DNA from 3 places in the Cupriavidus sp. DF5525 genome. Region 3 is predicted to be linked to each of the others. Evidence: predicted binding sites of a transcription regulator. Region 3 holds the regulator's gene; each other region holds the start of a gene.

Region 1 (10,304 bases), 1.4 Mb from region 3:
GCATCGACCGCGGCGTCGCCCAGCACGAAGACGCCGGAGGACGCGTTGTCAGCCACCGTGTCCTGGATGCGGATCTTCCAGTCGCGGATGCGCGAGTCGACGATCTCGAAGCACGGCAGCACATAGGCGGTCGCGCGCAGCACGTCGGCATTGGTCACCCCCGGGCCTTCGAGGTCGTCCTTCAGCACGAAGGCGATCTCGCCCTCGGCCTTGGGTGCGATCAGCGTGTCGGCGGCGATGGCGGCACCGTCCGGGTAGACCATGCCGGACAGCAGGTGGCCAAAGTCAGGCTGGCGCACGTTGAGCATGTCCATCACCACCCGGCTGGTGACGCCGATCTTCTTGCCGACCACGCGCTCGCCGGCGTCGAGCCGGTGCTGCACCATGGCCAGCTGGATACGGTAGGCGTCGTCGATGGTCAGGTCGGGCCAGGAGTCGGTCAGCGGCGCCAGCGGGTGCCGGGTGGCAAGCGCCTGGTGCAGGCTGGCGCCGATTTCGCGGATCAGTTCGCTATGCATGATGGGACTCACAGTTTGACGCAGACGTTGCGCAGTTCGGTGTAGAACTCCAGCGAATGGACGCCGCCTTCGCGGCCGATGCCGGACTGCCTGGCGCCGCCGAAGGCCGTGCGCAGGTCGCGCAGGAACCAGGCATTGATCCAGCAGATGCCGACCTCCAGCGCGCTGCCCATGCGGTGCGCGGTGCCAAGGTCGCTGGTCCAGACGGTGGCCGCCAGGCCGTATGGGGTATCGTTGGCCAGTTCAATGACTTCTTCTTCAGTGTCGAACGGGGCGATATGGCAGCACGGCCCGAAGATTTCTTCGCGGATCACTGCCGCGCTCTCCGGCAGGCCGGTCCAGATGGTCGGCTGCACCCAGGCGCCTTCGGCGAGCACGCCCGGCATCTGCGGCACGCCGCCGCCGGTCACGACCGTGGCGCCGGCTTCGGCGGCCTTGCGATAGTAGGACAGCACCTTGTCGCGATGCTCGTGCGAGACCAGCGGGCCCATGTTGACGCCATCGTCGGTCGGCCGCCCGAGCTTCAGGCCTTCGGCCTTCGCCTTCAGCGCGGCGACAAAGCGCTCGAAGATCGGGCGCTGCACGTAGACACGCTCCGTCCCAAGGCAGACCTGTCCGCTGTTCTCGAATGCCGAGCGCGTGATGCCGGCCACGGCCTTGTCGAAATCCGCATCGGCAAACACGATGCCGGCGTTCTTGCCGCCCAGTTCGAACGACACCGGCCGCACGCCATTGGCGGCTGCCTTCATGATGGCCTCGCCGGTGCGGGTCTCGCCCGTGAAGGTGATGCCGTTGACTTGCGGGTGGCCGGTCAGGAAGGCGCCGGCAGAGTCCGGCCCGAAGCCGTGTACGACGTTGTAGACGCCCGGCGGCACGCCGGCCTCGTTCATCACCTCGCCCAGCAGCGTGGCGGTGGCGGGCGTTTCCTCTGACGGCTTGACTACCACGGTATTGCCGCATGCCAGCGCCGGCCCGACCTTCCATGTCATCAGCAGCAGCGGCAGGTTCCACGGGCACACCACGCCGATCACGCCGCGCGGGCTGCGCACCGCGTAGTTGATGGCCTTGCCGCCGTCCGGCGTGTCCATGGCGAAGCTCTCGGTCGGCACGTTCCGGATCAGGTCGGCAAAGACCTTGAAATTGGCCGCGCCGCGCGGGATGTCGATATGGCTGGCGAGGACGTAGGGCTTGCCGGTGTCGGCGATCTCGGCCTGCACGAACTCGTCGAAGCGGCGGTTGATGCCGTCGGCGACGGCGTGCAGCAGCTCCACGCGCTGCGCCACCGTCATGCGGCCCCACGGGCCATGCAAGGCGTTGCGCGCGGCCTGCACGGCGGCATCGACTTCGGCCTGGCCGGCTTCGTGCACGTGGCCGATCAGGGTGTTGTCGGCGGGGTTGCGGTTCTCGAAGGTGCGTGCGGTGCCGACCCACTCGCCATTGATGAAGTTCTTGAAGTCTTTCATGTTGGTTCTCTTGTGTGGAAGTGTCCCCTCTCCCGCTTGCGGGGAGAGGGGAGCAAACCAAGGGCTCCGTTCAGGTCAGCACATTCAGGAACGCCTCGTTCAGCTTGCGGTCGTGATAGAAGATCGCCCTGCCCAACTCGTTGTCCGTCCACGTTATCGTCGGCTTGTCCGGATAGTGGATATAGCCACCGGAGAACACCTCGTTGCGGTTCCCTGAAGGATCGAAGAAATAAATCGTCGCCCCGCGCGTAATGCCGTGACGGGTCGGCCCGATATCGAGCGACACATCCTTCTTGGAGATGATGTCAGCCGCCTTCAGCACCTCGCTCCAGTTGTCGAGCAGGAACGACGCATGGTGGAAGCGGTTCTTCTCCGGATGGCGGATAAAGGCGATGTCGTGCGCCTTGTTCGAGCACGTCAGGAAGGCGCCGATCAGCATCTCGCCATCCGGGCCAGCCACCACCTGCTCGGCCATCGAGAAGCCCAGCACCTCGCGGAACAGCTTGACCGTGCCGTCGACATCGTCGCCATACAGCAGGCAGTGGTCAAAGCGGCTGGGTGCCATGCCGCGCAGGTCGTCCGGCCAGGGGTCCGGGTTCAGGTCGCCGGTCTTGCAGCCGGGCTTGTCCTTCTCGGCGAACAGCTCGATGGCGTGGCCGGTGGGGATGGTGAAGCGGAAACGCACGCCGGTGTGCGGATGCTCGCCCGCGGCGATCCACTGGTAGGCCGTTGCCAGCCCGGATTGCTCGACCTCCTGCGCCAGACGCTCCAGCGTGCGGCCGCTGTCGACGCGGAAGCCCATGTAGTCCATGCCCGGGCTGTCGGCCTCGCGCAGCACCACGCTGTGGTGGTCGTGCTCGTCCCACGCCTTCAGGAACACCCGGCCCTGTTCGTCGCGGGCGGTCTCGATCAGGCCGAGTACCTCGGTGTAGTGCTTCACCGCCGGCTCCAGCTCCAGCACGCGCAGGGCCACGTGCCCCGGGCGCAATACGCCTGTCAATGCCATGTCTGGCTCCTTGTGTGTGTCTTTACTGCGTGGTCATGCGGGTTCATGCTTGCGCGCGCCTGGCCGCGTACCGCTCCAGGCAGCGCTGCAGCAGCGCCACCGGGCGCAGCCGGATATCGCTGTCGGGATAGGTCTTGCACGCCAGCACCAGCCCGTCGCGCTGTTCCGCTTCGGACAGGCAGGCCCGGCTCATCTTCCCCACGTGGTAGTGCCCGGCCTCAATGCGTACCTTGCACACGCCGCAGCCGCCACCGCGGCAGCCGGCGGGAATGCCACGCTGGCCCAGCACTTCCATGGCCCGCAACAGGTTCTGCTCCGGCGCGCAGGCGTAGCGCTGCCCGCTGCCGGCGATCTCGACGGTATGCATGCATGGCCTCCTTGCTCAGATCTTGAACAGCGGACTGCGCGCACTGTTCTGCGCGTCACCGGCCGACAGGAACTTCTCGGTATGGATGTCCGCCTCGAACAGGCGCCCCTGCATCAGCGTGCGGATGCAGGCCTCGATCATCGGCGGCGGGCCGCACAGGTAGGCCTTGTGGCCGCGGAAGTCGGCGCTGCCGTCCTGCGCGTAGAGCTGGTGCAGCACGTCGTGCACGTAGCCGCGCGCGCCGTTCCAGCCGCTGTCGGCGGGTTCGTCCGACAGCGCCGGCACGTAGCGGAAGTTGGGATGGGCCTGCGCCAGCGCGTGGAACTCGTCGTCGTAATACAGCTCGCCGCGGTTGCGCGCGCCCTGGACCAGCGTGATCGGCAGCGTTTCACCGGCGGCCAGCAGGTCCAGGATCATCGCGCGCGGGCTGGACAGGCCCGAGCCGCCCGCCAGGAACAGCATCGGCACCTGCGCCGACTTGCGCACGAAGAAGCGCCCGTACGGGGCGGAGAAGCGCAGCTTGTTGCCCACCGCCAGCTGTTCGTGCAGCCAGGCGGTGGCTGGGCCGCCTTCCACGCGACGCACGTGCAGTTCCACCAGCTCTTCGCCCGGCCGGTTGGCCAGCGAGAACGCGCGCGGCTGGTCGCAGCCGGGCACCATCAGGTTCAGGTACTGCCCGGCCTGGAACGCGGCGCGCTTGCCGTCCCTGGGCTTGAGCCAGATGCCGAGGATGGTCGGCGTGAGCGCACGCGTCTCCACCACCTCCGCGCAATAGTCGTCCAGCGGCAGGCCCTCGGCGTCGGCGTCTTCCTCGATATCGGCTTCGATCACCAGGTCTGACTGCGCGGTGGCGCAGCAGGCCAGGCACTGGCCGTTGTCGCGCTCGAAGTCCATCAGCGCGAAGCTGGAGGCCTCGCCCTGGTCGACCTCGCCGTCCACCACCTGCACCTTGCAGGTAGCGCACAGGCCGTGGCAGCAGGCGTGCGGCAGCCACACGCCGTTGCGCAGGCAGGCGTCCAGCACGGTCTGCCCCGGCGCGATGGGGATGGTCTGGCCGATCGGTTCAATCGTCAGCGAATACATCTCGGTCTCCTTCCGGTGTTGCGCGCTGCGCTGCGCTCAGCTGCGGCTTCCGCCGATGCCGTCAAGGCCCGGCGTGCGGAAGCGGATCACGGTCTTGTGGCCCAGGCCGTTCTCTTCCAGCGAGCGGTCCAGGTCGGGCTGCCAGGGCTGGCCGCCGCGCAGCCACTCCACCTTTTGCCAGTCGATGCGGGCAAAGTCCGGGTGATAGCCGTAGACGCCGGGGAGCACGTCCTCCACCACCGCGCGCAGCGGCATCGACGGCGGGAACGGGAAGCAGTGCGGCGCGCAGAACAGCAGGTGGCCGTCCCAGCCGATGTAGAGCAGGCGGTTGCCGTGGAACACGGATTCGCGGTCGGCCGCCTCGAATGCATAGTCGCCGATGGATACGACTGGCATGGTTGTCTCCTTGTCTCTCTGATGGCCTGCGCGTCAGGCGGCAGGGGTGATGCCCTTCCAGGCGTTCCAGTTGCGCTGGTCCTGCGAACCCTCGAAGTCGAGGTTGTCCGCGCCGGGATTCAGGCGGTACCACTTGAGCACGTCGTCCAGCGAGGCGCCGCCGCAGTTGCCCTGGTAGATCTGGTGCACCGGCAGCCACGCCTGCGCGTACTTGGCGGGCTCGACGTCGAAGATGTCCTTGCAGCCGTCCGAGCAGAAATGGAACTTCATGCCGTGGTAGCTGCTTTCGCGATAGCAGGTCTGGGTGGGGTCGTCCGGCTCGGAGAACACCATCGGGATCTGGCAGGTCTGGCACAGCATCGGCAGCGTGGCGTTGTAGAAGCGCTCGCCGGCCTGCTGGCGCTCCTGCCAGTGGTCCAGCCGCGGCTTGTAGTAGCGATCGAAGGTCTGCGGGTACTTCTCGGCCAGCCACGCCATCTCGTCTTCCTTCGGCACCCAGGTATGGAAGCCGGCCGCGGCGGCGTAGTTGTAGAAGGTGCCCCAGGCTTCGTGCGTAATGCGGTCCTTGGTCTTGGTGGCCACGTCGTGGTACTTGGGCATGCGCAGGCCGTAACGCTCCAGGTCCTTGAACAGCGCACCGCCGGCCTGCTCAAAATACATCTCCCACGCCTCGCCCCACGACATCACGCGCTTGGGCAGCATGTAGTCCATCATCATCCCGACCAGCGTCAGCAGGCGGAAGCCGCGCCAGAACCACTTGTCCAGCCACTTCTGCAGGATGGGGATATTGCCGGGGTCCTGCTCGCACAGGAACTTGACCACTTCCAGCCCGAGCGTCATGTGGCGCGACTCATCCGATTGCGCGGAGAAGCCGAAAGTCACGGTCGCCATGTCGCCGTTGTAGGCCGCACCGGACATGAACGGCATGAACAGCAGGTTGGTCAGCACGTATTCGAACGAGAACGAGATCGCCGTGATGAACTCGAACGGCCCGGCGCTCATTGCGTCTTCGAAGTACGACTTGGGCACGGACAGGTACCAGACCCGGTCATGCATATGGCGCCATTCGCCAAAGCCGTGGAAATACTTGTTATAGACCGACAGCGTATGCAGCTGGGTCTGGGCGTGGCGCAGCTCGTCGATCGACTGCATCTGCGCCGCCACGCGCGCGCCGACGCCGCGGAAGTGCCGGCCCAGGTGCGCGTAGCCGCGGTGCGCGGCATATTCCAGCGGCGTCACGCCGGTCAGGAACAGCCGCAGCGCGTTCAGGTAGCGCGGGTCGGACACGTTCAGGTGGCCGTTGTTCTGCACGAACGAGTCGATGATCGCGTACAGCTTGCGCTCCTTCTCCGACTGGTATTTCCAGTACGCATCCATGGTCATGCGGAACGGGTCTTCCCATTTGTCCCAGTCGTGGATGCGGATGCCTTCGTACTTGTCGAAGGGAAAGACCTTGTCCATCGGCTCATAGGTGGTTTCCCAGGACAGGTCCCGCGTCATCGAGGCGTACTTCTCGCGCAGGTTGAGCTTCTTGCGTGCGTCCATGATGTCTCCGTAGTGTTCTGTGGCGCCGCCGGATCAGGCGTTCCAGCGCAGGGTGAAGGCGTCTTCGTCCTCGTCGATGTTCCCGCACAGCGAGATCAGGTTCAGGTGGATCTCTTGCAGGTCCCAGTCGCGGCCGAGCTTGTCGGCGACGCGCTCGCGCACGATGGTCAGGTGGCCGGGGGCGTCGATCTTGACCATGGCCGGGAACTGCGAGACCACCGCGTGCGGGTTGGCTTCAGTGATGGCGTCGATGATCGGGCGGGTGTCGTCGTTGTTCTGCAGGGCGATGTAGACGTTGGCTTGCATGGCGTGTCTCCGGATGGCGGGCTGGTCAGGCGGCAAGGCCGAGCTTGCGCAGCCGGACTTCAAACTGTTCGCGGCACAGCGCGACCATCTGCGCGCCGTCTTCGCTGGTCAGCACGCTGGCAACGGGCACCAGCGCCTCGGCCACTTCCGCCGTGGCGGCACGCGCCCAGCCGGACAGCAGCACGCGGTTAGCCTCGGACTCGGCGGCGGCCGCCTGGATCACCGCATCGACCCAGCGCGCGTGCTCGTCGCGCCAGTCGTTCATGAACTCGGTCAGCACGGCCAGGCCGGTGCCACAGGCGCGCACGATCGCCGCATCGGCGTGCTGGTAGATGAGCGGGTAGAGCAGCCCGTCGAGCACCAGGTTCTGGGCGACGAAGGTCTCGAACCAGTCATCGATCACGAAGCTGTGCTCGACAAAGCGGCGCAGCGGCTGCCAGGCAGCGCCCTCCAGCCACGCCACCTTGGCGCGCTCCAGCGCCACGCCGGTATTGCCGTCAAGCAGCATGCCGATGCGCGACAGGTACTGTGCAATGCCAAGGCGGTCCATCGCGCAGTAGGTACAGGCCTGCGTGATCGCCGTGCCCCAGCCGTAGTCGGCGCAGTAAAAATTGTTCATGTTGGCGCCCCACTCCACATGGCGCAGCGGCAGCAGCCCCGCGGCCAGGCGCTCCTGCCATTCAGCCGGCAGCGCCTGCAGCAGGCCGCGCTTCTCGACAAAGGCAAAGTTCTTCTCGGCGGCATCCTGCTGGCGCCCGCGCGTGGTCACGTAAGCGCCGTAGTAGTACTGGCGCGGGTCCTTCAGCGCGTACCAATCCTGCATGACGACCGCGGTGCGGCGCTTGTCGTACAGCTCGAAGCCGGGGTCCCAGGTCGGGCGGTAGTGGAAATTCACCTCCGACTGCACGTCATAGGTCGCCTCCTGGTAGCGCGACGCCGGCTTGTCGCCGAAACGGCGCGCAACGTGGCCGTAGGTCTGGCGCAGCGGCTGGATCTGCTGGGTCTTGATATCGACTTGCATCGCTTGGTCTCCTGTGTCCTTCTCTTGTGATGCGGTGGCTTTTGATGCGGCGGCTTGCGTTGGGCGGGCTCAGTCCCCGGATTCCTGGGACGCGTCTGCCAGCGGCGGCAGGAAGCGCACGCGGTTGACGCAGCAGAAGGCTTCAAACATCGGCTGGGGCATGATCAGTTCGACGTTGAGCTCGGGGTCGGCCACGCTGAAGGCGAACTGCACGAACCCCTCGGGCGTGCGGCCCTCCACCCGCACGTAGCGGGGCGTGGCTTCGAACAGGGGTACCGACGACGGGGTGTTCATGGCGCGCTCCTTTGCCTGGCTGGTTGCAGCCCTTATTGCGAAGAGCGTGCCAGCGGGCGCAAAGCGCGATGGGACAAGGGTTGCGGGGAAGCGGCGGGGCTCGGTGTCGGCGTTAACCCGGAAGGCGGCGGGCCGGCGGCGTCGATGATTTGATGAAGCTGCGCGCGGGGCTTGATCAAATGATCAAAAGCCGCGCCGGGCGGGCGTTTGCGGGTAGCCGGGGCGGCGCTGCGCGAGTGTCCCGCGACGCAACAGCAAGGCGTGCCGGCGAGGATGCAGGGGCTTGATCTGGCAAGGGAAACTGGCTGGCGCGTTGCAGCATTGCGCTGCGGCGCGTGGATGCCTGGGTGATTAGCAGTGCATCAAATGGTGAAGCCAGGGGAACAGGCCATCATGGCGGCCGGGAAGCGCGACGGAACGCGAACAGTCAGATGCAAGCGCCCTCTCCCGCAAGCGGTGAGAGGGCGCAAACCAACTATGAGCGACGCTGCTCAGCGGCCTCAGTTGCCGTGGCCGTTTCCGCCCCGCGTACCGCGCATCTTCCACCGGTACGCCAGCTGCGGCCGCGTGATCCCCAGCAGCCGCGCCGCCTGGCTCATGTTCCCGTTGGCACGCTGCATCGCCGCCTCCATCAGCACGGTCTCCACATCGCCCAGGGCCAGCTGCTGCTCGGACATCTGGTCGAGCAAGGCATGCACCGCCGCCTCGCGCAGCTCAGGCAGCGTGCCGCCGGCGCCGAGCCGCGGCGCGGTGTCCACCGGCGGTGTCGCGGTGCCGGGCAGGAACAGGTGCTCGGCGCAAATCTGCCCGCCCTGGCTGGCCAGGATCACGCCGCGCTCGATCACGTTCTCCAGTTCGCGCACGTTGCCGGGCCAGTCATAGTGGCGCAGCTCGGCCAGCGCGCGGTCGGTGATGCCGACGATGCGCTTGCCGTGGCGCGCGCTGTAGCGGGCCACGAAGCGCTCGGCCAGCGCGCGGATATCGTCGAGCCGCTCGCGCAGCGGCGGGATGGTGACGGGGTAGACGTTGAGCCGGTAGTAAAGGTCCTTGCGGAAGGTGCCGGCCTTGACGGCTTCGGCCAAGTCGACGTTGGTGGCAGCCACCAGCCGCACATCGACCTTGCGCGAGCCGGTGCCGCCCACGCGCTCGACCTCGCCTTCCTGCAGCACGCGCAGCAGCTTGGACTGCGCCGAGGCCGAGAGCTCGCCCAGTTCGTCCAGGAACAGGGTGCCGCCGTGGGCGCGCTCGAAGCGGCCGGGGCGCGACTGGTTCGCGCCGGTGAAGGCGCCCTTCTCCACGCCGAACAGTTCGGACTCGATCAGCTCGTCCGGGATCGCGGCACAGTTGACCGCGACAAAGGGCTTGTCGGCGCGCCCGCTGACGCTGTGCAGCGCCTGCGCGAAGCGCTCCTTGCCCACGCCGGTCTCGCCCAGCAGCAGCACGGTCACGTTGCTGGCCGCGGCGCGTTGCAGCAGCCCCCACGCGGCGCGGAAGCCGGGCGAGTTGCCGACCAGGTCGGCCGGCGTGGCGGGGCTGCCCTGCAGTGCGCGCAGGTGCTCGACTTCGCTCTGCAATGCCAGGATGGTCTCGATCACCGGATCGGGCTGGTATTGCGCCAGGACCTGCTGGCCGTCTTCCCACGCCTCCACCGGCTTGCCGACGATGCGGCAGTGGGCGTGCCCGCAGGCAATGCACTCGACCTCGCGATAGAGGATGGTGCGGCCCATCAGCGCCGAGGTATAGCCGGTGGCATAGCCGATCTGCATCCAGCAGGCCGGTTCGTCGACGATGCCGAACAGCTGGCGGTGGACGTCGCCCTCGAACGAGTCTTCCCACAGGAATTCGCCATCGTAGATGCCGCGGGCGATATCGATGTCGACCTTGACCGGCGTGACCCGTACCACCCCTTCGATGGTGTGCAGGCAAGGCCCGATCTCCAACTGGCCGAAATCGCTGTGGCCGCCGCGCAGCTTCCTGGCGATCTCGGCATCGCGCATGCCGGAATGGAAGCCCATGCGCATGAACAGGCCGCGAGCACGCTCCATGCCCATGGTGTCCACCAGCTCCTTGCGCAGCGCGCCGAGGGTGGCGGTGTGGATCAGGATCATGCGCTGCTCGTCCAGCCAGATCGCGCCTTCCTCCATTGCAAAGCGCAGGCGGCGGGCGAGATCGGCCAGGCCATCGCGCATGGTGGCCGAGAACTTGTCGGTTGTACTGCTCATTGTCTCCCCTTGTGGCGGCGGGTGTTCCGCTCGTTTGTCTTTTGGCCGCATGGTATGCACATTATGTGCCATGGGGAGGACAA
Region 2 (10,304 bases), 700 kb from region 3:
CCCGACCGGGGTGAAGATCTTCAACTGGCTGTTCACGATGTACCGCGGCCGGGTCCAGATGACCTCGCCGGTGCTGTGGACGCTGGGCTTCATGATCACCTTCGTGATCGGTGGCATGACCGGCGTGCTGATGGCCGTGCCGGCTGCCGACTTCGTGCTGCACAACAGCCTGTTCCTGATCGCCCACTTCCACAACGTGATCATCGGCGGCGTGCTGTTCGGCTACCTGGCCGGCATCACCTACTGGTGGCCGAAGGCGTTCGGCTTCACGCTGAACGAGCGCCTGGGCAAGTGCGCCTTCTGGTGCTGGCTGGTCGGTTTCTACTTCGCCTTCATGCCGCTGTACGTGCTGGGCCTGATGGGCATGACCCGCCGCCTGAACCATACCGACAACCCGGCCTGGACGCCGTGGCTGTACCTGGCCGTGGTCGGCGTGGTGTTCGTGGCACTGGGCATCTTCTTCCAGGTGCTGCAGATCGTCGTGTCGATCCGCGACCGCAAGAAGCTGGCCGACGTGACCGGCGACCCGTGGGGCGGCCGCACCCTGGAGTGGGCCACCTCGTCGCCGCCGCCGTTCTACAACTTCGCGCACACCCCGGTGGTGCGTGACCTGGACGCGTTCGCCGACATGAAGGCCCGTGGCGAGACGCTGCCGACCGAAGGCTACGAGAAGATCCACATGCCCAAGAACACGGGCGCGGGCTTCATCATCGGCGCCTTCAGCCTGGTGTTCGGCTTTGCCCTGACCTGGCATATCTGGTGGATGGCCATCGTTGGCCTGGTGGGCATGATCTGGGCGTTTATCCACCGCAGCAACGACGACCATATCGACTACTACGTGCCGGCCACCGAGGTCGAGCAGATCGAAACGCGCCAACTGCAGCGCATTGCTTCGCAGGCCTAAGAACCATGTCGACTCAAGTCCTAGACCGCATCCCCGCGCAGGCCGGCGCCTCGGCTCACGCCGACGCCCATGGCCATGACCATGCGCACCACGATACCAGTGCCAATACGGTGTATGGCTTCTGGATCTACCTGATGAGCGACTGCATCATCTTCGCCGGACTGTTCGCGGCCTTCGCCGTGCTGCGCGGCGAAGTGGCAGGCGGCCCGTCGGGCAAGGAGCTGTTCGAGCTCAACTACGTGCTGGTGGAGACCTTCATCCTGCTGTTCTCCTCGATCACGTACGGCATGGCGATGATCTCGCTGCAGAACCGCAGCCTGAGCCGCGTGCAGGTGTGGCTCGGCATCACGTTCCTGCTGGGCCTGGCCTTCATGGCGATGGAAATCAACGAGTTCCACCACCTGATCGCCGAAGGCGCCGGCCCGGGCCGCAGCGCGTTCCTGTCGTCGTTCTTCACGCTGGTCGGCACCCACGGCCTGCACGTCGCCAGCGGCATGCTGTGGATGATCGTGCTGATGTGGCAACTGGCCAGGAAGGGCATCACCCCAACGCTGGTCAAGCGCCTGACTTGCCTGTCGCTGTTCTGGCACTTCCTGGACGTGGTCTGGATCGGCGTCTTTACCGTGGTCTACCTGATGGGAGCAGTGTGATGGCACAACACAACGCACCGGCGGCGCATGGCGCCCACGACTCGCACGCGCATGCCTCGCATGACACCCATGCCAGCTTCAAGTCGTACGCGATCGGCTTTATCCTGGCCGTGATCCTGACCGTGATCCCGTTCAAGCTCGTGATGGACGGGACCATGGACAAGGGCACCATCCTCTGGATCATCCTGGGCATGGCCGCGGTCCAGATCCTGGTCCACCTGAAGTACTTCCTGCACCTGGACTCGTCGTCCGAGCAGCGCAGCAACGTGGTCGCGCTGCTGTTCACGGTGCTGGTGCTGGTGATCGTGCTGGCGGGTTCGCTGTGGATCATGCACAACCTGAATACCAACATGATGGTGATGTAAGGACTGAAGTCCTGGCATCGAGAAACGGGGCCCCGCGAGGGGCCCCGTTTTTTTGCTGCGTGGCTTCGCTACAGCCTTAGGGTTTGAACGTATCTACGGGTTTAAGTGTGCGCTTAATATCCGGGCGGGACGCGCACCCCCCGTATGGGTCCGCCCGGTTCTGGCGCACGCCTTCGTCGTGATCGCGCACGCGATGCACTGTGGGTGCACGCATTTGTGCCGGCGCACTGTCTCAGTGCGCACGTGCAATGCACGCCCATGGTGCGCGCAGGGGTCGCCGGCCTCGTCGCGCCACGCCGGCCGCCAGTATCCGGCCTCAAACCGCCAGGACTCCAATGGCACGCTAGTTGCAGAAGCATCACCCGGGGAGCGTAGTCCCTGACTAACACCATAAACGGGAGCTGCAAATGCAACGACGTGACATGCTGAAGCTGTCGGCCATCGCCGCCGCGGCAATGATCGGTATCAGCCCGCTGGCCATGGCGCAGTCCAAGGAACCGATCAAGGTCGGTATCCTGCACTCGCTGTCCGGCACGATGGCCATCTCGGAAACGTCGCTGAAAGACGTGGCCCTGATGACCATCGACGAGATCAACAAGAGCGGCGGCGTGCTCGGCCGCAAGCTCGAGCCGGTGGTGGTGGACCCGGCCTCCAACTGGCCGCTGTTCGCGGAGAAGGCGCGCCAGCTGGTCAGCAAGGACAAGGTTGCGGTGACCTTCGGCTGCTGGACCTCCGTGTCGCGCAAGTCGGTGCTCCCGGTCTATGAGGAACTGAACTCGCTGCTGTTCTACCCGGTGCAGTATGAAGGCGAGGAAATGTCCAAGAACGTCTTCTACACCGGCGCGGCGCCCAACCAGCAGGCGATCCCGGCGGTGGAATACCTGATGAGCAAGGAAGGTGGCGGCGCCAAGCGCTTCTACTTGCTGGGCACTGACTACGTCTACCCGCGCACCACCAACAAGATCCTGCGCGCCTTCCTGAAGAGCAAGGGCGTTGCCGACAAGGACATCGAAGAGGTCTACACGCCGTTTGGCCACAGCGACTACCAGACCATCGTCGCCAATATCAAGAAGTTCTCGCAGGGCGGCAAGACCGCGGTGATCTCGACCATCAACGGCGACTCCAACGTGCCGTTCTACAAGGAACTGGGCAACGCCGGCCTGAAGGCCAAGGACGTGCCGGTGGTGGCGTTCTCGGTGGGTGAGGAGGAACTGCGCGGCATCGACACCAAGCCGCTGGTTGGCCACCTGGCCGCGTGGAACTACTTCATGTCGGTCAAGAACCCCGAGAACGACGCCTTCCGCAAGCAGTGGGCGGCGTGGGTCAAGGCCAACAACCTGCCGGGCGGCGACAAGCGCGTGACCAACGACCCGATGGAAGCCACCTACGTGGGCATCAAGATGTGGGCGCAGGCCGTGAAGAAGGCCGGGTCCACCGACGCCGACAAGGTGCGTGCGGCGATGTACGGCCAGACCTTCAAGGCGCCGGACGGCTTCACGCTGACCATGGGCGAGAACCACCACCTGTACAAGCCAGTGATGATCGGCGAAGTGAAGGGCGATGGCCAGTTCTCGGTGGTGTGGAAGACGCCGAAGGCGGTGCGCGCGCAGCCGTGGAGCCCGTTTATCACGGGTAATGAAGGCAAGCCGGACAAGGTGATGTAAGCGGACGCAAGTCCGTCTCCCTGGCGATAGCTTCCTGCTCCCGCAAGGCGGGGGAGGGAAGCGCGTCGCCCCCTTCTCGCACACCAGAACAACAAGGCGCATAAGCGCCGCCACTCCGCCAGCCCTTATGCGCCAACACCTCCCGATAAACGCGATGCCGTGGCTGCGCGCCATGCTGGCAGCGCTGCTGCTGGCCGCGGCGCCGTGGGCCGCGGCGCTGACGCAGGCTGACCTGAAGCCGCTGGTCGAAGACGATTTCGACGCCAAGACCGCCGCGCTGACCGCGCTGGCGAAGGCACCGCCCGAGCAGGCCGGCCCGATCCTGAAAGCCTTGCAGGACGATGCGCTGCAATACGCACCATCGGTCGGCATGGTGCGGCAGGACGGCGACAAGACCGTCGATGCGATCACCGGCAAACCAGTCTCGGTGAAGACCGACGAACTGGAATCGCTGACCCTGAACAACAGCTTGCGTGCACTGGTCGACAGCGCCGCCAGCAGCCTGCTGCTGCAGTCGCCCGACATCGCGGTGCGCGCGCAGGCGGTCGCCACGCTGCGCGCCCAGCCGGAAAGCGCCTCGCGCCCCGCGGTCGAAGCCGCGCGCAAGAACGAGGCCGATGCCGGCCTGCGCGCCAGCCTCGACGTGATCTGGGCCAACCTGGTGCTGGCCGAGCCGGCCGATCCTGCTGCGCATGACGCGCGGCTCGAGGCGATCCGTATCCTCGGCAACGACAGCAATCCGCAGAGCCGCCAGAAGCTGGCGCCGCTGGTGGAGCGCGACAGCGCCGGCAACTACCGCGAGCCCGACGCCGACGTTCGCCTGGCCGCCCAGCAGGCGCTGGACACGCTGCGCAGCGACCAACGCCGCGCCGAGCTGATTGGCAACCTGTTCGCCGGGCTGAGCCTGGGCAGCGTGCTGCTGCTGGCTGCGCTCGGGCTGGCCATCACCTATGGCCTGATCGGCGTCATCAACATGGCGCACGGCGAGTTCCTGATGATCGGCGCCTATGCCACCTACGTGGTGCAGTCGCTGTTCCGTGCCTACGCTCCGGGTGCGTTCGACTGGTACCTGCCGGCGGCGCTGCCGGCGTCGTTCCTGGCGGCGGCGGTGGTGGGCTTCGTGCTCGAGCGGCTGGTGCTGCGCCACCTGTACGGCCGTCCGCTGGAAACGCTGCTGGCCACCTTCGGCGTGAGCCTGCTGCTGATGCAGGCGGTGCGCACGCTGTTCGGCGCGCAGAACGTCGAAGTGGCCAACCCGGCCTGGATGAGCGGCGGCGTCGAATGGATGCCTGGGCTGGTGATCCCGTACAACCGCATCGTCATCATCCTGTTTGCGCTGGCCGTGGTGGCGGTGGCGTGGGCGGTGCTGAACCGTACGCGGCTCGGGCTGTTCGTGCGCGCCACCACGCAGAACCGCACCATGGCTGCCTGCGTCGGCGTGCGTACGTGGAAGGTGGATAGCTATGCCTTTGCCTTCGGCGCCGGCATCGCCGGGCTGGGTGGCTGCGCGCTGTCGCAGATCGGCAATGTCGGTCCTGACCTAGGCCAGGCTTACATCATCGACTCGTTCATGGTGGTGGTGCTGGGCGGGGTGGGGCAACTGGCGGGGACCATCGTCGGCGCGTTCGGACTGGGCATCATCAACAAGTTCATCGAGCCGTTCTACGGCGCGGTGCTGGCCAAGATCCTTGTCCTGGTGCTGATCGTGCTCTTCATCCAGAAGCGGCCGCAGGGACTTTTCGCGCTCAAGGGGCGCAGCGCGGAGGCATGATGCAGCGATTCCAATCGAATTCTCCCGCCACGCCGTTCCGGCTGGCGGTGCCAGAGCGCCAGTCGCTATTCTCGCGGCGCGGCTGGATGATGCTGGTGGCGGTCACGGTGATCGTCGGCATCGGCGTGCCGGTATGCGCGCTGGTGCTGCCGGAGGGCCATCCGCTGCACCTGTCGGCGTATGCGCTGACGCTGGTCGGCAAGATCATGTGCTTTGCGCTGGCGGCGATCGCGCTGGACCTGGTGTGGGGCTACTGCGGCATCCTGAGCCTGGGCCACGGGCTGTTCTTCGCGCTCGGCGGCTATGCCATGGGCATGTACCTGATGCGTTCGATCGGGCGCGAGGGCGTGTACAAGAGCGACCTGCCGGACTTCATGGTGTTCCTCGACTGGAAGGAGTTGCCGTGGTTCTGGCATGGCACTGAGCATCTGGGCTTCGCGCTGTTGCTGGTGGTGCTGGTGCCGGGCGTGCTGGCGTGGCTGTTCGGCTTCTTTGCCTTCCGCTCGCGCATCAAGGGCGTGTACCTGTCGATCATCACGCAGGCAATGACGTATGCAGCGATGCTGCTGTTCTTCCGCAACGAGACCGGCTTTGGCGGCAACAACGGCTTTACCGACTTCAAACGCATCGCGGGCTTTGCCATCGCCGCGCCGCAAACGCGTACGGTGCTGTTCGTGCTGACCTTCCTGGCGCTGCTGGCCGGGTTTGTCGCCTGCCGCTATATCGTTACCTCGAAGCTCGGCCGCGTTGTCACCGCGGTGCGCGATGCCGAGATGCGCGTGATGTTCTCCGGCTACAATCCGCTCGGCTACAAGCTGTTCGTGTGGACCTTCTCCGCTGTGCTGTGCGGCATCGCAGGTGCGTTGTATGTGCCGCAGGTCGGCATCATCAACCCCGGCGAGATGTCGCCCGGCAACTCGATCGAAATGGCCGTCTGGGTAGCCGTGGGCGGGCGCGGCACGCTGATCGGGCCGGTGATCGGCGCCTTCCTGGTCAATGGCGCCAAGACCGTCTTCACGGCCCACTTTGCCGAGTACTGGCTGTTCCTGTTGGGCGCGATGTTCGTGCTGGTGACGCTGTACTTGCCCGACGGCGTGACCGGCTTGTGGAATCGCCTGCGCGAGCGACGCGCGGCTGCTGCGCCGCCTGCACCAGAACCTGTTTCCGCGCCTGCCGTGGCGGCCCGCACCGGAGGTGAAGCATGAACGCCGCACTCGAACATGGCCAGGCGGAAAGCGGCGACGCCACCGGCCTGGGCCGGATCGTCGAGCCCGGCACCATCGATGTGTCGCACGGCCCGATCCTGTACCTGGAAGACCTGACAGTCCAGTTCGACGGCTTCCGCGCGCTCAACAAGCTGACACTGTCGATCGACCACGGCGAACTGCGCTGCGTGATCGGCCCCAACGGCGCCGGCAAGACCACGATGATGGACGTCATCACCGGCAAGACCGGCCCGCGCAACGCCAATGTCAGCGGCCGCGTGTTCCTCGGCCAGACCATCGACCTGATGCGCATGACCGAGCCGCGCATTGCCCAGGTCGGCATCGGCCGCAAGTTCCAGAAGCCTACCGTGTTCGAGCAGCACGCGGTGTGGGAGAACCTGGAGCTGGCGATGAAGGCCGACAAGCGCTGGTGGTCTTCGCTGCGCGCGCGCCTGACGGGGGAGGGGCACCGCCGCATCGAGGAGACGCTGGCGCTGACCGGGCTGGAGGACGAGGCCTACCGGCCCGCCGGCCTGCTGTCGCACGGGCAGAAGCAGCGGCTGGAGATCGGCATGCTGCTGATGCAGCAGCCACAGCTGCTGTTGCTCGACGAGCCGGTGGCAGGCATGACCGATGAGGAAACGATGCAGCTCGCGGCGCTGCTCAACGGCCTGCGCGGCAGCTGCTCGATGATGGTGGTGGAGCACGACATGGAGTTCGTTGCCGCGCTGGCTGGCGATGCCGGCAAGGTCACGGTGCTGGCAGAGGGCAGCGTGCTGGCCGAAGGCACGCTCGACAGCGTCAAGCGCGACGATCGCGTGATCGAATCCTACCTGGGAAGATAAGCATGCTGCAGGTCAATGCACTGAACCAGTTCTATGGCGGCAGCCATATCCTGCGCAACGTCAGCTTCGACGTGCCCGCCGGCAAGCTGACCACGCTGCTGGGCCGCAACGGCGTGGGCAAGAGCACATTGCTCAAGTGCCTGATGGGCGTGGTGCCGACGCGCAGCGGCAGCATCCAGTGGGAGGGCAAGGCGCTGGAGAAGAAGCCGCCCTACGAGCGCGTCTCGGCCGGGCTGGCCTACGTGCCGCAGGGCCGAGAGATCTTCCCGCGCCTGACCGTGGAAGAAAACCTGCTGATCGGCGCTGCCAGCCGCGCGCGTCCGTCCGGCGTGCCGGACCGGATCTACCAGCTCTTTCCCGTACTGCGCACCATGCGCCTGCGCCGCGGCGGCGACCTGTCGGGCGGCCAGCAGCAGCAACTGGCGATCGGCCGCGCGCTGATGAGCGAGCCGGGTTTGCTGATCCTGGACGAGCCTACAGAAGGCATCCAGCCGTCCATCATCCAGGACATCGGCCGCGCGCTGCGGCTGCTGGTCGACGAGTTCGGCATGACGGTCCTGCTGGTCGAGCAGTACTACGAGTTCGCGCGCCATATCGCCGACCACTATGTGGTGATGAGCCGCGGCGAGGTGGTGGCGCGCGGCGCCGGCGCCAGCATGGAGCAGGACGGCGTGCGGGAGCTGATCGCCGTGTAAGGCGGGCACGGCGCAGCGCGGGGAATTGTCGGCTGCGCGCCGCTTCCGCCCAGGCGGGTGGCGCGCTATGATGCCTGCAACCCCCGCCATCGCGCGCGCTCCGCCGCCGGCTTTTCCTTGCCATGCGTCATCCCGATTTCCCTTCGTCCCTCGCCGTGCCCGCCGCATGGCAGGCAACGCTGCGGCTGCGCTTTGCGCAACGCGGCGAACGCACCGCGCTGATTGAGCGGCGCCACCAGGGGCCGCTGCTGGTGCAGAAGCCGCTGTATCCCGAGGGCGGGATCTGCCACGTCGTCATCCTGCACCCGCCGGCGGGCGTGGCGGGCGGGGACAGCCTGGAAATCGACGTGACGGTGGAGGCGGGCGCGCATGCTGTGCTGGCCACACCGGGTGCGACCAAGTGGTACAAGTCGCTCGGCCGCGAGGCGGCGCAGTATGTGCGCCTCACCGTCGGGCCGGGCGCGCGGCTGGACTGGCTGCCGCAGGAGAACATCGTCTTTGACGATGCCCGCGCGCGCATTTCGACGGTGCTCGAGGTGGCGCCCGGCGGCAGCGCGATCGGCTGGGATGCTGTGGTGCTGGGGCGGCAGGCGTCGGGCGAGCAGTGGGCTCGCGGCGCGCTGTGGCTGGATACCCGGATCGGCGCGGGCGAGCGTGCGCTGTGGATCGAACAATCGCATTTCGAGGCGGCCTCGCCGCTGCGTACAGGGGTGGCCGGGCTCGACGGCCTGAACGTGCTGGGCACGCTGTGGGCAGTGGGCAAGAGCGCCACGCAGGAGCTGGCTGAAATGCTTGCCGACCGACTGCCTTATACGCCGGAGCTGCGCGCCGGTGTGACCTGCCTCGCAGCCAACGGGCAATCGATGCTGCTGTTGCGCGTGCTCGGCCGGCAGATGGAAGCCGTGCGCCACGTCATGGTGGATAGCTGGCAGGCACTGCGCGAGCCGATTCACGGTGTGGTCGCGCGGCCGCTGCGCCTGTGGGCAACATAAGCGAAAACATCCGTAGAACAAGGAACACAAGATGGAACTGACGCCGCGAGAGAAAGACAAGCTGCTGATCTTCACCGCCGCGCTGCTGGCTGAACGGCGCAAGGCACGCGGACTCAAGCTGAACTACCCGGAGGCGGTGGCGCTGATCACCGCCGCCATCATGGAAGGCGCGCGCGACGGCCGCACCGTGGCCGAGCTGATGCACGAGGGCACCACGGTGCTGAGCCGCGACGACGTGATGGACGGCGTGGCCGAGATGATCCCCGAGATCCAGGTCGAAGCGACTTTCCCTGACGGCACCAAGCTGGTGACCGTGCACCATCCCATCGTCTGAGCGCCACGCGCCGACGCCCGATCCCGAACAACAAGATCAACCGAGAGCCGACATGAATCGTACCGCCTGCCTGCGCCTTGCCCTGGGCACTGCCCTGACCGTTGCCGCCAGCGCCGCGCTGGCGCATCCTGGCCATGATGCCGCCACTGTCGGCGCCAGCCTGTGGGCCGGCCTGGCGCATCCCTTCACCGGCGCCGACCACTTGCTGGCGATGGCGGCGGTGGGCGTGTGGAGCGCGCTGATCGCGCGCTCGGCATCCGACACGATGCGCCTGCCGCTGGCTTTCATCGCGCTGATGCTGGTAGGTGCTGCGCTGGGGCTGTCCGGGGTGGCGTTGCCGGCGGTCGAGCCGATGATCGCTGCCTCGTTGCTGGTGATCGGCCTGCTGGTGGCGCTGCGTGCCAAGCTGCCGGCGTGGGCTGGCACGCTGCTGGTCGGCGGTTTCGCCGTGTTTCATGGCTATGCGCACGGCGCCGAGCTGCCAGGCACCGCGGGCGCACTGCCGGCCGTGCTGGCTTATGTTGGCGGCTTCGCTGTGTCGACCATGGCGCTGCACCTGCTCGGTATCGGCGCCGGCACGCTGCTGCGCCGCCGCGCCGGCTGGCTGGCGCGCCTGGCGGGCGCCGGCGTGGCGCTGTACGGCGCCGGCCTGCTGGTTGCCTGAGGAGGACTGCCATGATCCCCGGTGAACTGATGCCCGCCGACGGCGAGATCGAACTCAACGCCGGCCGCGCCACGGTCAGCGTGACGGTGGCCAATACCGGCGACCGTCCGATCCAGGTCGGCTCGCACTTCCACTTCTACGAGACCAACATCGCGCTCGCGTTCGACCGCGAGGCCACCCGCGGCTTCCGGCTGAATATCGCGGCCGGCACTGCG
Region 3 (10,304 bases):
CCAGCGGCACCGCATCGACATCGCCGCCCTGCGCCAGCCCGCCCTTGGCGCGCAGCGCCTGGATGCCAATCCAGATCAGGTAGGCTGCGCCCGCGTACTTGATCAGCTGGAACGCCAGCGGCGACGAGCGCAACACCGCCGCCAGCCCGACCGCGGCGATCACGGTATGGAACAGGCAGCCGACCGAGAACCCCAGCGCCGCCACCAGTCCTGCGCGCCGTCCCTGCGCCATGCCGCGCGCCAGCACCTGCAGGTTGTCGGGGCCGGGCGCCACCGTGACGGCGATCGAGGTCAGCAGGAACAGCAACAGGTCTGGCATGGCGTCTCCTTCAGCGCAAAGTCCGGTCTCTCAGTGTCTGAAATTCAATGCCCCTCAAAGCGGCACACCGTGAACAGCGGCAGCCCGCCGTCCTGCAGCAGCCTGGAGCCGCCCAGCTCGGGCAGGTCGACGATGGCAGCGCCTTCCACCACGGTCGCGCCCAGCCGCTCCAGCAGCTTGCGCCCTGCCATCATGGTGCCGCCGGTGGCGATCAGGTCGTCGACCAGCAGCACGCGGTCACCGGCCTTGCAGGCATCGGCATGGATCTCGACGGTGGCGCTGCCGTATTCCAGCTCATACTCCTCGGCCACGGTCTGGAACGGCAGCTTGCCCTTCTTGCGGATCGGCACGAAGCCCAGGTTCAGCTCGTACGCGACGATCGCACCCAGGATAAAGCCGCGCGCGTCGATGCCCGCTACCAGGTCGAGCTGCGCATCCATGTAGCGGTGCACAAAGACGTCGATCAGCACGCGCAGGGTCTTGGGGTTCTGCAACAGCGGGGTGATGTCGCGGAACATCACCCCGGGCGCGGGCCAGTCCGGCACGGTCCTGATGCGGTCGCGCAGGTAGCCGGTGACGTCGCCGAGGTCGGGGGACTGGATGATGGAATCTGCCATAGGAATCTGGAAACGGAACGCGCGCTATGTCGCGCGCCGGTAGGAAAGCTGTTCGCGGTATCGGGCCGCAAGTGACGCCAGCTGCGGTAACCCCTGCGGTAACCCATTACCACCCGCGCCGTGGCACCGGCCAGCACAATGACCCTGCCGGCCGCCGCGCCGGGCTGCCGGGTCCGGCACCTGCCGGACACCCGTAACCATACAGGAGACCGCGATGGCAAAGAAGATTCTGATGCTGGTCGGCGACTACGCCGAAGACTACGAAACCATGGTGCCGTTCCAGGCGCTGCAGATGGTCGGCCATACCGTTGATGCCGTATGCCCCGACAAGAAGGCGGGCGACGCCTGCGCCACCGCCATCCACGATTTCGAGGGGGACCAGACCTACACCGAGAAGCGCGGCCACAACTTCACGCTGAACGCGACCTTTGCCGAGATCGACCCCGCCGCGTATGACGCGCTGGTCATCCCCGGCGGCCGCGCGCCGGAATACCTGCGGCTGAATGCGCGCGTGCTGGAGATCGTGCGCCACTTCGCCCAGGCGGACAAGCCGATCGCCGCGGTCTGCCACGGCGCCCAGCTGCTGGCCGCGGCCGGCGTGCTGGAAGGCAAGACCTGCTCCGCCTACCCCGCCTGCGCGCCGGAAGTAAAGTTGGCCGGCGGCACCTATGCCGAGATCCCGGTCGACCAGGCCCATACCGACGGCAACCTCGTCACCGCCCCGGCCTGGCCGGCGCATCCGGCATGGCTGGCGCAGTTTCTTGCGGTGCTGGGCACGCGGATCGTACATTAGAGCCTTCCGAACGCGGCGCCAGTGCCGGCGTCACGGCAGTGCGCGGCCCATGCGACGGGCGGCGCACCCGCACGCCGGCCGTGCCGCCTGCAGGGGACTTTGATGTGTGAAATATTTATCCGCGCCAACCCGGCCTCTTACCAGAGCCAGGCGCGCTCGCTGCGCCTGCGCGGCGTGGCTACCAGCATCCGGCTGGAAAGCCTCTTCTGGGAAGTGCTGGAAGAACTGGCGCGGCGCGACGGCATGACCGTCAACCAGCTGATCACCCGCCTGCATGACGAGCTGAGCGCCCATCGCGGCGCCGAGGCCGTCGCCGGCAATTTCTCGTCCTTTCTGCGAGTGTGCTGCCTGCGCTACCTGATGTTGCAAGGCGAAGGCCGCATCCCCGCCGACCCCGCCGTGCCGATCCGCTCGCTGGACGCGCGCGCGGTGCTCGACAATCTGCCTGAGTCCTGGGCGGAAACGCGTCCGCATTGATACCGGCGGGCGGCTGTCTCAACCGTTCAGGATGCGCGTTTCGGCCGCTTCCAGCGCTTCAGGCGGGCCGCGCAGCACGACGATATCGCCCGGCTCCAGCACGGTCTCGGGCTCGGGGTCGAAGGCGCGGATGCCGCGCCGGCGCACCGCGGTCACCTCTACGCCGATGCGCTCCAGGCCCAGCACGCCCAGGCGCCGCCCGACCGCGGTGGACTGCGGCCCGAGCGATACCGAATGCAGCCGCACCGAATCGCGCTCGACCATGTCGTCGTCATCGTCGCGGCCATGGAAGTAGCCGCGCAGCAGGCTGTAGCGCGCGTCGCGCGCCTCCTGCACGCCGCGCACCACGCGGCGCATCGGCACACCCAGCAGCACCAGCGCGTGCGAGGCCAGCATCAGGCTGCCTTCGATGATTTCGGGCACCACCTCGGTGGCGCCGGCCTTCTGCAGCGTGTCCAGTTCGGAATCGTCGACGGTGCGCACGATCACCGGCAGCGCCGGCGCCAGTTCCTGCACGTGGTGCAGCACCTTGAGCGCCGACGGCGTGTTGGCGTAGGTGACGATCAGCGCGGCGGCGCGGTGGATGCCGGCGGCGATCAGCGCCTCACGCCTGCCGGCATCGCCGTAGACCACGGTATCGCCGGCGGCGGCGGCCTCGCGCACGCGGTCGGGGTCGAGGTCGAGCGCGACGTAGGTGATGCCCTCCCGCTCGAGCATATGCGCCAGGTTCTGCCCGCTGCGGCCGAAGCCGCAGATGATCGCGTGCTTCTCGGTCTGCAGGCTCTGCGCGGCGATGCGCGTCATGTTCAGCGACTGCATCAGCCATTCGTTGGCGGCAAAGCGCAGCACCACGGCGTCGCTGTACTGGATCAGGAAGGGCGCCGCCAGCATCGACAGCAGCATCGACGCCAGGATCACCTGGATCAGCACCGGGTCGACCAGGTTGAGCCCGTCGATCTGGTTCAGCAGCACGAAGCCAAACTCGCCCGCCTGCGCCAGCCCGAGCCCGGTGCGGATGGCCACGCCCTGGCGCGAGCCAAAGAGCCGCGCCAGCACCGTGATCAGCACCAGCTTGAACACCACCGGCACCACCAGCAGCGCCAGCACCAGCCACAGGTGGTCGAGCACCACGCGGATATTGAGCAGCATGCCGATGGTGACGAAGAACAGGCCCAGCAGCACGTCGCGGAACGGCTTGATGTCTTCTTCCACCTGGTGGCGGTACGGCGTCTCGGAGATCAGCATGCCGGCCATGAACGCGCCCAGCGCCATCGACAGCCCGAGCCGCTCGGTCAGCGCCGCCATGCCCAGCGTGACCAGCAGCAGGTTCAGCATGAACAGTTCCTGCGAGCGGCGCGCTGCCACCACATGGAACCACCGGCTCATCAGGCGCTGGCCGAGGAAGAAGATCACGCTCAGTGCGACCACGATCTTGACCGTGGCCAGGGCCAGGGCCTTCACCAGGTCGCCCGGGTCCTGCGACAGCGCCGGGATCACGATCAGCAGCGGCACCACGGCCAGGTCCTGGAACAGCAGGATGCTGATGATGTTGCGGCCGTGCTCGCTTTCCAGCTCCATGCGCTCGGACAGCATCTTGGACACGATCGCCGTGGAGGACATCGCCAGCGCCCCGCCCAGCGCCACCGAGGCCTGCCACGACAGCGCAAACAGCCAGTTGAAGGCCCAGCTCGCCGCCACCACCGCCAGCATCGACAGCACCACCTGCGAGCCGCCCAGCCCGAACACCAGGCGCTTCATCGAGCGCAGCTTGCTCAGGCTGAACTCCAGGCCGATCGAGAACATCAGGAAGACCACGCCGAATTCGGCCAGGTACTTGGTCTGCGCGGTGTCGCTGGCCAGTCCGAGCGCATGCGGGCCAATCAGGATGCCCACGGCGAGGTAGCCGAGCATTGGCGGCAACTGCAGCATACGGAAAGCGACCACGCCGAATACGGCAGCGGCCAGCAGCACCAGGGTCAGTTCCAGCGGAGAATGCATCAGGCGTGTTTCAGGCGGTCGGGCGGTCAGGCAGTCAGGCGATAGGGAAGCCAGGCTAGCGGGGTGACCGGCCAGGCACGCGTCCGACCCGGCACGGGCACCCTGCCGGGGCAACACGGCAAGCGCGGCGGGGCGCCCGGAGGCGACCAAGGCGCCGTCGCATTCGTTGGTATACTTCGTCGCCATGATAGCCAATTTCGATGCGGATCGAGCACTCCGGCTCGCGCGCAATACCCTCCAGACCGAAGCCGATGCGGTTTCCGCACTTTCGGGCCGCCTGACCCTTGACTTTGCCCACGCGGTGCAGCTGATCCTGCAATGCAACGGGCGCGTAGTGGTCTCCGGCATCGGCAAGTCCGGTCATATCGGGCGCAAGGTGGCGGCCACGCTGGCCTCCACCGGCACTCCCGCGTTCTTCGTGCACCCGGCCGAGGCCAGCCATGGCGACCTGGGCATGGTCACGCGCGACGACGTGCTGATCGCCTTTTCCAATTCCGGCGAGACCGGCGAGCTGCTGTCGATCATCCCGATCGTCAAGCGCATCGGCGCCCGGCTGATCTCGGTCACCGGCAACCCCGAGTCCAACCTGGCCAAGCTGGCCGATGTGCACTTGGACGCCGCCGTGGAAAAGGAAGCCTGCCCGCTGAACCTGGCGCCAACGGCAAGCACCACCGCGGCGCTGGCGCTCGGCGACGCGCTGGCAGTGGCGGTGCTGGACGCGCGCGGCTTCGGCGAGGAAGACTTCGCCCGCTCGCACCCGGGCGGCGCGCTGGGGCGCAAGCTGCTGACGCACGTGCGCGACGTGATGCGCACCGGCAACGCCGTGCCCGAGGTACGCGAGAACACCCCGCTGGCGCAGGCACTGATGGAAATTACCCGCAAGGGCATGGCCATGACCGCGGTGGTTGACCCCGACGGCCACGCCATCGGGGTCTTCACCGACGGCGACCTGCGCCGCCTGCTGGAAACCCCGCGCGACTGGAAGACCGTGCCCATCGGCGAGGTCATGCACCGCAACCCGCACGTGGTCAACGAGAACCAGCTCGCCGTGGAAGCGGTACAGGTGATGGAAGCCAACCGCATCAACCAGCTGCTGGTGGTGGACGACGACGGCCGCCTCACCGGCGCGCTCCATATCCACGACCTGACCCGCGCCAAGGTCATCTGAACGGGGCGCAAGCAAGGACACCATGCAGGCACTACTCGCCTCCCTCAGCGGCATCGTGATGCGGCTGCTGCCGCTGCTGCTGATGGCCTTCGTGGCGGGCAGCACGTTCTGGCTGGTCCAGATCAACTCGCCCAAGGAAGACCAGGCCGCGCAGACCACCAAGAAACACGAGCCGGACTACTTCATCGACCGCTTCTCGGCCACCGAGCTGGCACCGGACGGCAGCACCAAGATCCGCTTCACCGGCGATCGCATGGTCCATTTCGAGGACGACCAGACCTACGAGGTGACCCGTCCCGCGATGCGCGCCTACCAGCCCGACCGCCCGCCCGTCACCGCGCGCGCCGACATCGGCCGCATGAACGCCGAAGGCTCGGTGATCGACCTGTACGGCAACGGCTTCATCCTGCGCCAGCAGGGGCCCGACGCGTCCAAGGACCCGCAGTTGACCGCGGCGTCGAGCTACTTCCAGCTGCTGCTCAACGACGACATCGTCAAGACCGACAAGGCGGTCAAGCTCACGCGCGGCCCCTCGGTGATGACAGCCAACGGCCTGATCTTCAACAACGTCACCCGCGAAGTACAATTGCTCGGCAATGTACGCGGCACCATCATCACCGGACCGTCGCCGGGCCGGTGATGATCCCGGCACGGGGCCCCGTTGGCAGCAAGGCTGCAACGAACCCCGCCCGCCCCAGGCACCACCAACACGTACCAAAACGTACCAAGACGCCCTCCAGCGACCCCTGCCAACATGACTGCTTTCCTGACGACATCGTCCCGTCGACGCACCGCCCCTGCCCTGCTGGCTTCGGCAGTGGCCTTCGGCCTGCTGCTGGCCCAGCCCGCCCTTGCCGAGCGCGCGGACCGCGACAAGCCGATGGTGCTGGAGGCCGACAACGCCAGCTACGACGACGTCAAGCAGATCTATACGCTCACCGGCAACGTGGTGCTGACCAAGGGCACCATGATCCTGAAGTCGGACGCGGCCGAGCTGCGCACCGACCCGGAGGGTTATCAGTTCGCCGTGGCCACCGCCAAGCCGGGCAAGCAGGCGTATATCCGGCAGAAGCGCGAGGGTGTCGATGAATATATCGACGGCTGGGGCGACCGCATCGAATACGACGGCAAGCAGGAACTGTCCAAGCTGATCGGCAATGCCCGCATGGCCCGCCTGCAGGGTGCCAAGATGGTCGACGAGATCCGCGGCGCGGTGCTGACCTACGACAGCCGCAAGGAGTTCTACACGGCTGCCGGTAGCGGCGGCGAGGGCTCGCCCGCCAATCCTTCCGGCCGCGTGCGCGCAGTGCTGTCGCCGCGCCAGGACCAGGGCGCCCAAGGCGCGCCCGGTGCCGGCGGCTCGCCGCTGAACCTGAAGTCCGCGCCCGCGCCGACCAACAAACCCTGACGCCGGCGCCGCATACGACATCCCCTGCGCCGCCGCCTGAATGAATGCCTGAGCCAATGACCGATACCGCAACGATTGCCGAAAAGCCTTTCGTCGAAGCCTCCACCGTCCTAGCCGGGGGCAGCACGCTGGTCGTGCGCCACCTGAGGAAGCGCTATGGCACGCGCACGGTGGTCAAGGATGTCTCGCTGGACGTGAAGAGCGGCGAGGTGGTCGGGCTGCTCGGCCCCAACGGCGCGGGCAAGACCACCTCCTTCTACATGATCGTCGGCCTGGTGGCGCTGGACGAGGGCGATATCGTGCTCGACGGCGACCATATCAGCGGCCTGCCGATCCACGAGCGCGCACGCATGGGGCTGTCCTACCTGCCGCAGGAGGCCTCGGTCTTCCGCAAGCTCAACGTCGAGGAGAACATCCGCGCCGTGCTGGAGCTGCAGGTGGAAAACGGCAAGCCGCTGGGCAAGGCCGAGATCGACCGCCGCCTCGATTCGCTGCTCGACGACCTGCAGATCGCGCACCTGCGCAACAACCCGGCGCTGTCGCTGTCGGGTGGCGAGCGCCGCCGCGTGGAGATCGCGCGCGCACTGGCCTCGTCGCCGCGCTTCATCCTGCTGGACGAGCCCTTCGCCGGCGTGGATCCGATCGCGGTGGGCGAGATCCAGCGCATCGTCAGCTTCCTGAAGGCGCGCAATATCGGCGTGCTGATTACCGATCACAACGTGCGCGAAACGCTCGGCATCTGCGACCACGCCTACATCATCAGCGAAGGCACGGTGCTGGCCGCGGGCGAGCCCGAAGAGATCATCGCCAACGAATCGGTGCGGCGCGTCTACCTGGGCGAGAACTTCCGCATGTGATGTACCGGCCTGCTGAAAGTGGTCAGAAGCGTTGTCTCGAGCGCTACCACACACGGCAGGTTTTGTTCAGGCAGCGCGTGGGATACCCCACAGCGTGCGGCGATCAGAGCGCATCAGCGATAGCAATTTCCGTTCCAACAACGGAAAGATGCGCATAAAATAGGTCGCATGAAACCGTCGCTACAGCTCCGCCTCTCCCAGCACCTGGCACTCACGCCGCAACTGCAGCAGTCGATCCGGCTGCTGCAGCTTTCAACGCTGGAACTGCAGCAGGAAGTCGAACAGGCGCTGACGGAAAACCCCCTGCTCGAACGTGAGAACGACTGGATCGAAAGCCCGCTGCGCGTGGCCGCCGACGGCTCGGTCAACCTGCAGAGCGCGCCCGCACCCGCGCCGGCCGAGCCGCAAGGAAACGGTGACGCGCGCACCGACGCCGCGGGCGACGATGACAGCTACGGCGACAGCAGCAGCGGCGACGACTATGGCAGCGACTGGAGCCTTGACGACTTCGCCCGCCGGCCGCAAGGCGACGATGACGAAAAGACGCCGATGCAGCTGCGCGACGCCGAGCCGACGCTGCGCGAATACCTGATGGAGCAGCTCGCGCCGCTGAAGATCTCGACGCGCGACAAGGGCCTGGCGATCTTCCTGATCGAATCGCTGGACGACGACGGCTACCTGAGCGCGTCGCTCGAGGAAATCTGCACCGAGCTGCCGGAAGAACTCGAATTCGAGATCGAGGAAGTCCACGCGATCCTGACGCTGCTGCAGAGCTTCGATCCGCCCGGCGTGGGCGCGCGCAATGCCGCCGAGTGCCTCGCGCTGCAATTGCGGCGCCTGAAGCACCCGCAGCGCGACCTGGCGCTGGTCATCGTCACCAACCACCTGGAACTGCTGGCAGTGCGCGACTACACGCGGCTGAAGAAGGCGCTGCAGGTGGACGAAGCGGCGCTGAAGGCGGCGCATGAACTGATCCGCTCGCTCGCGCCCTATCCCGGCCATGCCTACAGCCGCCCGGAAGCCGATTTCGTGGTGCCCGATGTATTCGTGCGCAAGAGCGGCGGCGGCTGGACCGCGCAACTCAACCCGGATGTGATGCCGCGGCTGCGCATCAACGATATGTACGCGCAGATCCTGCGCGGCGCCAAGGGCGAGTCGGGCACGGCCGGCCTGCAGCAGAAGCTGCAGGAAGCGCGGTGGCTGATCAAGAACATCCAGCAACGGTTCGACACCATCCTGCGTGTCTCACAGGCCATTGTCGAGCGTCAAAAGAACTTTTTCACCCACGGCGAAATCGCCATGCGCCCCTTGGTTTTGAGGGAGATTGCCGATACACTGGGTTTACACGAGTCAACCATCTCCCGGGTGACGACCAATAAATACATGGCAACGCCGATGGGTACTTTCGAATTGAAGTACTTCTTCGGCAGCCACGTGTCCACCGAAACCGGTGGCGCGGCTTCATCAACGGCCATCCGCGCCTTGATCAAGCAACTGATAGGAGCCGAAGACCCGAGGAATCCCCTTTCCGACAGTCGCATTGCCGAACTGCTGGGCGAACAAGGCTTCGTTGTCGCACGCCGCACCGTTGCCAAGTATCGCGAAGCCCTGAAAATCCCCGCAGTCAATCTCCGCAAGTCTTTGTAGCCGAGCCCACCGCCTGCCTGGTGAGGCTCTTTCAGAAGGAGAAGCGCTATGAACTTCAAGATCAGTGGACACCACCTTGACATCACGCCGGCATTGCGTGAGTACGTGGAAACGAAGCTGGAGCGAATCGTCAGGCATTTCGATCAAGTCATTGGCGTTAGCGTGCTGCTCTCTGTCGATAATCACAAAGAAAAGGACCGGCGCCAGTACGCGGAAATCAATCTACATCTCAGGGGCAAGGACATCTTTGTTGAAGCGCATCACGAAGACCTGTATGCGGCAATCGACGCGCTCGTCGACAAGCTCGACCGTCAGGTGATCCGCTACAAGGACCGCGTGCAAAGCCACGACCGCGAGGCGGTCAAATATCAGATGGCCGCAGCGCAAATGCAGCAATGACCGTGCCCGGCGGCTCCCAGCGAGCCGTCGAATCCGAGACTAGACAGGCAAGCCGCGCTCAAACGCGGCTTTTTTGCGCCCTGGCGCCAGAAAATGAGCATAAAGCGCCCTGGCTGTGGCGGCGGTGCAAACTAGTACCACCCGATTGGGCGAGGGTGTTCGCAACGACGGCGGCAAGGTGTATGCTGCGCCATACATGGCAGGCGGGCATTTTTTGCATCCAACCCGGTGCGTGACCTTGTGTCGTTTTGCACCCGAATCCGGCGCTGCGCTGCACAATGGGGAGGAAGCCGCTGCTCTATAATGGCCGGACGCCCGCGGGCGGCTGACGGCCCGGCGTCGAGTGACTTTGCAGCCGCCCGCAGCAGCCCACTGCCCGGCCGGAACGGCTGATCCGCCCCGCTAACTGAAATCCTGCGCATCGCCCATGAATCGTTTGGCCAAATTGCTGCCACCCGGCAACATCAACCTCGATGTAAGCGTCACCAGCAAGAAGCGTGTGTTCGAGCAGGCCGGGCTCCTCTTCGAGAACAACCATGGCGTGGCGCGCGCTACTGTGACGGACAACCTGTTCGCGCGCGAATCGCTGGGCTCCACCGGCCTGGGCGCCGGCGTGGCGAT

The links. Region 3 encodes sigma-54, which starts transcription at its own class of promoters, with help from an activator protein. Its sites were predicted from a motif close to TGGCANGNAANCTGCTTT; they were not measured.
Region 1: ABNX08_RS08080 (phenol hydroxylase subunit) is a predicted target of sigma-54. The motif match lies at 8,034-8,051, and genes of this name have one in related genera.
Region 2: urtA (urea ABC transporter substrate-binding protein) is a predicted target of sigma-54. The motif match lies at 2,256-2,273, and genes of this name have one in related genera.

The regions. Positions count from the first base shown of each region.
Region 1 covers NZ_CP168265.1:1,708,456-1,718,759, reverse strand. Annotated here, with positions in the region: gene dmpE (2-oxopent-4-enoate hydratase) at 1-518, opposite strand, end outside; gene ABNX08_RS08120 (2-hydroxymuconic semialdehyde dehydrogenase) at 527-1,981, opposite strand; gene ABNX08_RS08115 (catechol 2,3-dioxygenase) at 2,052-2,987, opposite strand; gene ABNX08_RS08110 (2Fe-2S iron-sulfur cluster binding domain-containing protein) at 3,031-3,354, opposite strand; gene ABNX08_RS08105 (NADH:ubiquinone reductase (Na(+)-transporting) subunit F) at 3,370-4,437, opposite strand; gene ABNX08_RS08100 (phenol hydroxylase subunit P4) at 4,474-4,833, opposite strand; gene ABNX08_RS08095 (aromatic/alkene/methane monooxygenase hydroxylase/oxygenase subunit alpha) at 4,867-6,378, opposite strand; gene ABNX08_RS08090 (MmoB/DmpM family protein) at 6,412-6,684, opposite strand; gene ABNX08_RS08085 (aromatic/alkene monooxygenase hydroxylase subunit beta) at 6,710-7,705, opposite strand; gene ABNX08_RS08080 (phenol hydroxylase subunit) at 7,775-7,999, opposite strand; gene poxR (phenol degradation transcriptional regulator PoxR) at 8,500-10,221, opposite strand.
Region 2 covers NZ_CP168265.1:1,060,328-1,070,631, forward strand. Annotated here, with positions in the region: gene cyoB (cytochrome o ubiquinol oxidase subunit I) at 1-904, shown strand, start outside; gene cyoC (cytochrome o ubiquinol oxidase subunit III) at 910-1,554, shown strand; gene cyoD (cytochrome o ubiquinol oxidase subunit IV) at 1,554-1,919, shown strand; gene urtA (urea ABC transporter substrate-binding protein) at 2,327-3,583, shown strand; gene urtB (urea ABC transporter permease subunit UrtB) at 3,711-5,354, shown strand; gene urtC (urea ABC transporter permease subunit UrtC) at 5,354-6,559, shown strand; gene urtD (urea ABC transporter ATP-binding protein UrtD) at 6,556-7,404, shown strand; gene urtE (urea ABC transporter ATP-binding subunit UrtE) at 7,407-8,099, shown strand; gene ABNX08_RS05125 (urease accessory protein UreD) at 8,222-9,091, shown strand; gene ABNX08_RS05130 (urease subunit gamma) at 9,123-9,425, shown strand; gene ABNX08_RS05135 (HupE/UreJ family protein) at 9,478-10,089, shown strand; gene ABNX08_RS05140 (urease subunit beta) at 10,101-10,304, shown strand, end outside.
Region 3 covers NZ_CP168265.1:358,336-368,639, reverse strand. Annotated here, with positions in the region: gene ABNX08_RS01845 (LysE family translocator) at 1-319, opposite strand, end outside; gene ABNX08_RS01840 (adenine phosphoribosyltransferase) at 364-936, opposite strand; gene ABNX08_RS01835 (DJ-1/PfpI family protein) at 1,151-1,729, shown strand; gene ABNX08_RS01830 (ribbon-helix-helix domain-containing protein) at 1,832-2,206, shown strand; gene ABNX08_RS01825 (monovalent cation:proton antiporter-2 (CPA2) family protein) at 2,225-4,204, opposite strand; gene ABNX08_RS01820 (KpsF/GutQ family sugar-phosphate isomerase) at 4,389-5,372, shown strand; gene lptC (LPS export ABC transporter periplasmic protein LptC) at 5,395-6,012, shown strand; gene lptA (lipopolysaccharide transport periplasmic protein LptA) at 6,127-6,780, shown strand; gene lptB (LPS export ABC transporter ATP-binding protein) at 6,837-7,637, shown strand; gene ABNX08_RS01800 (RNA polymerase factor sigma-54) at 7,806-9,284, shown strand; gene hpf (ribosome hibernation-promoting factor, HPF/YfiA family) at 9,333-9,683, shown strand; gene ptsN (PTS IIA-like nitrogen regulatory protein PtsN) at 10,111-10,304, shown strand, end outside.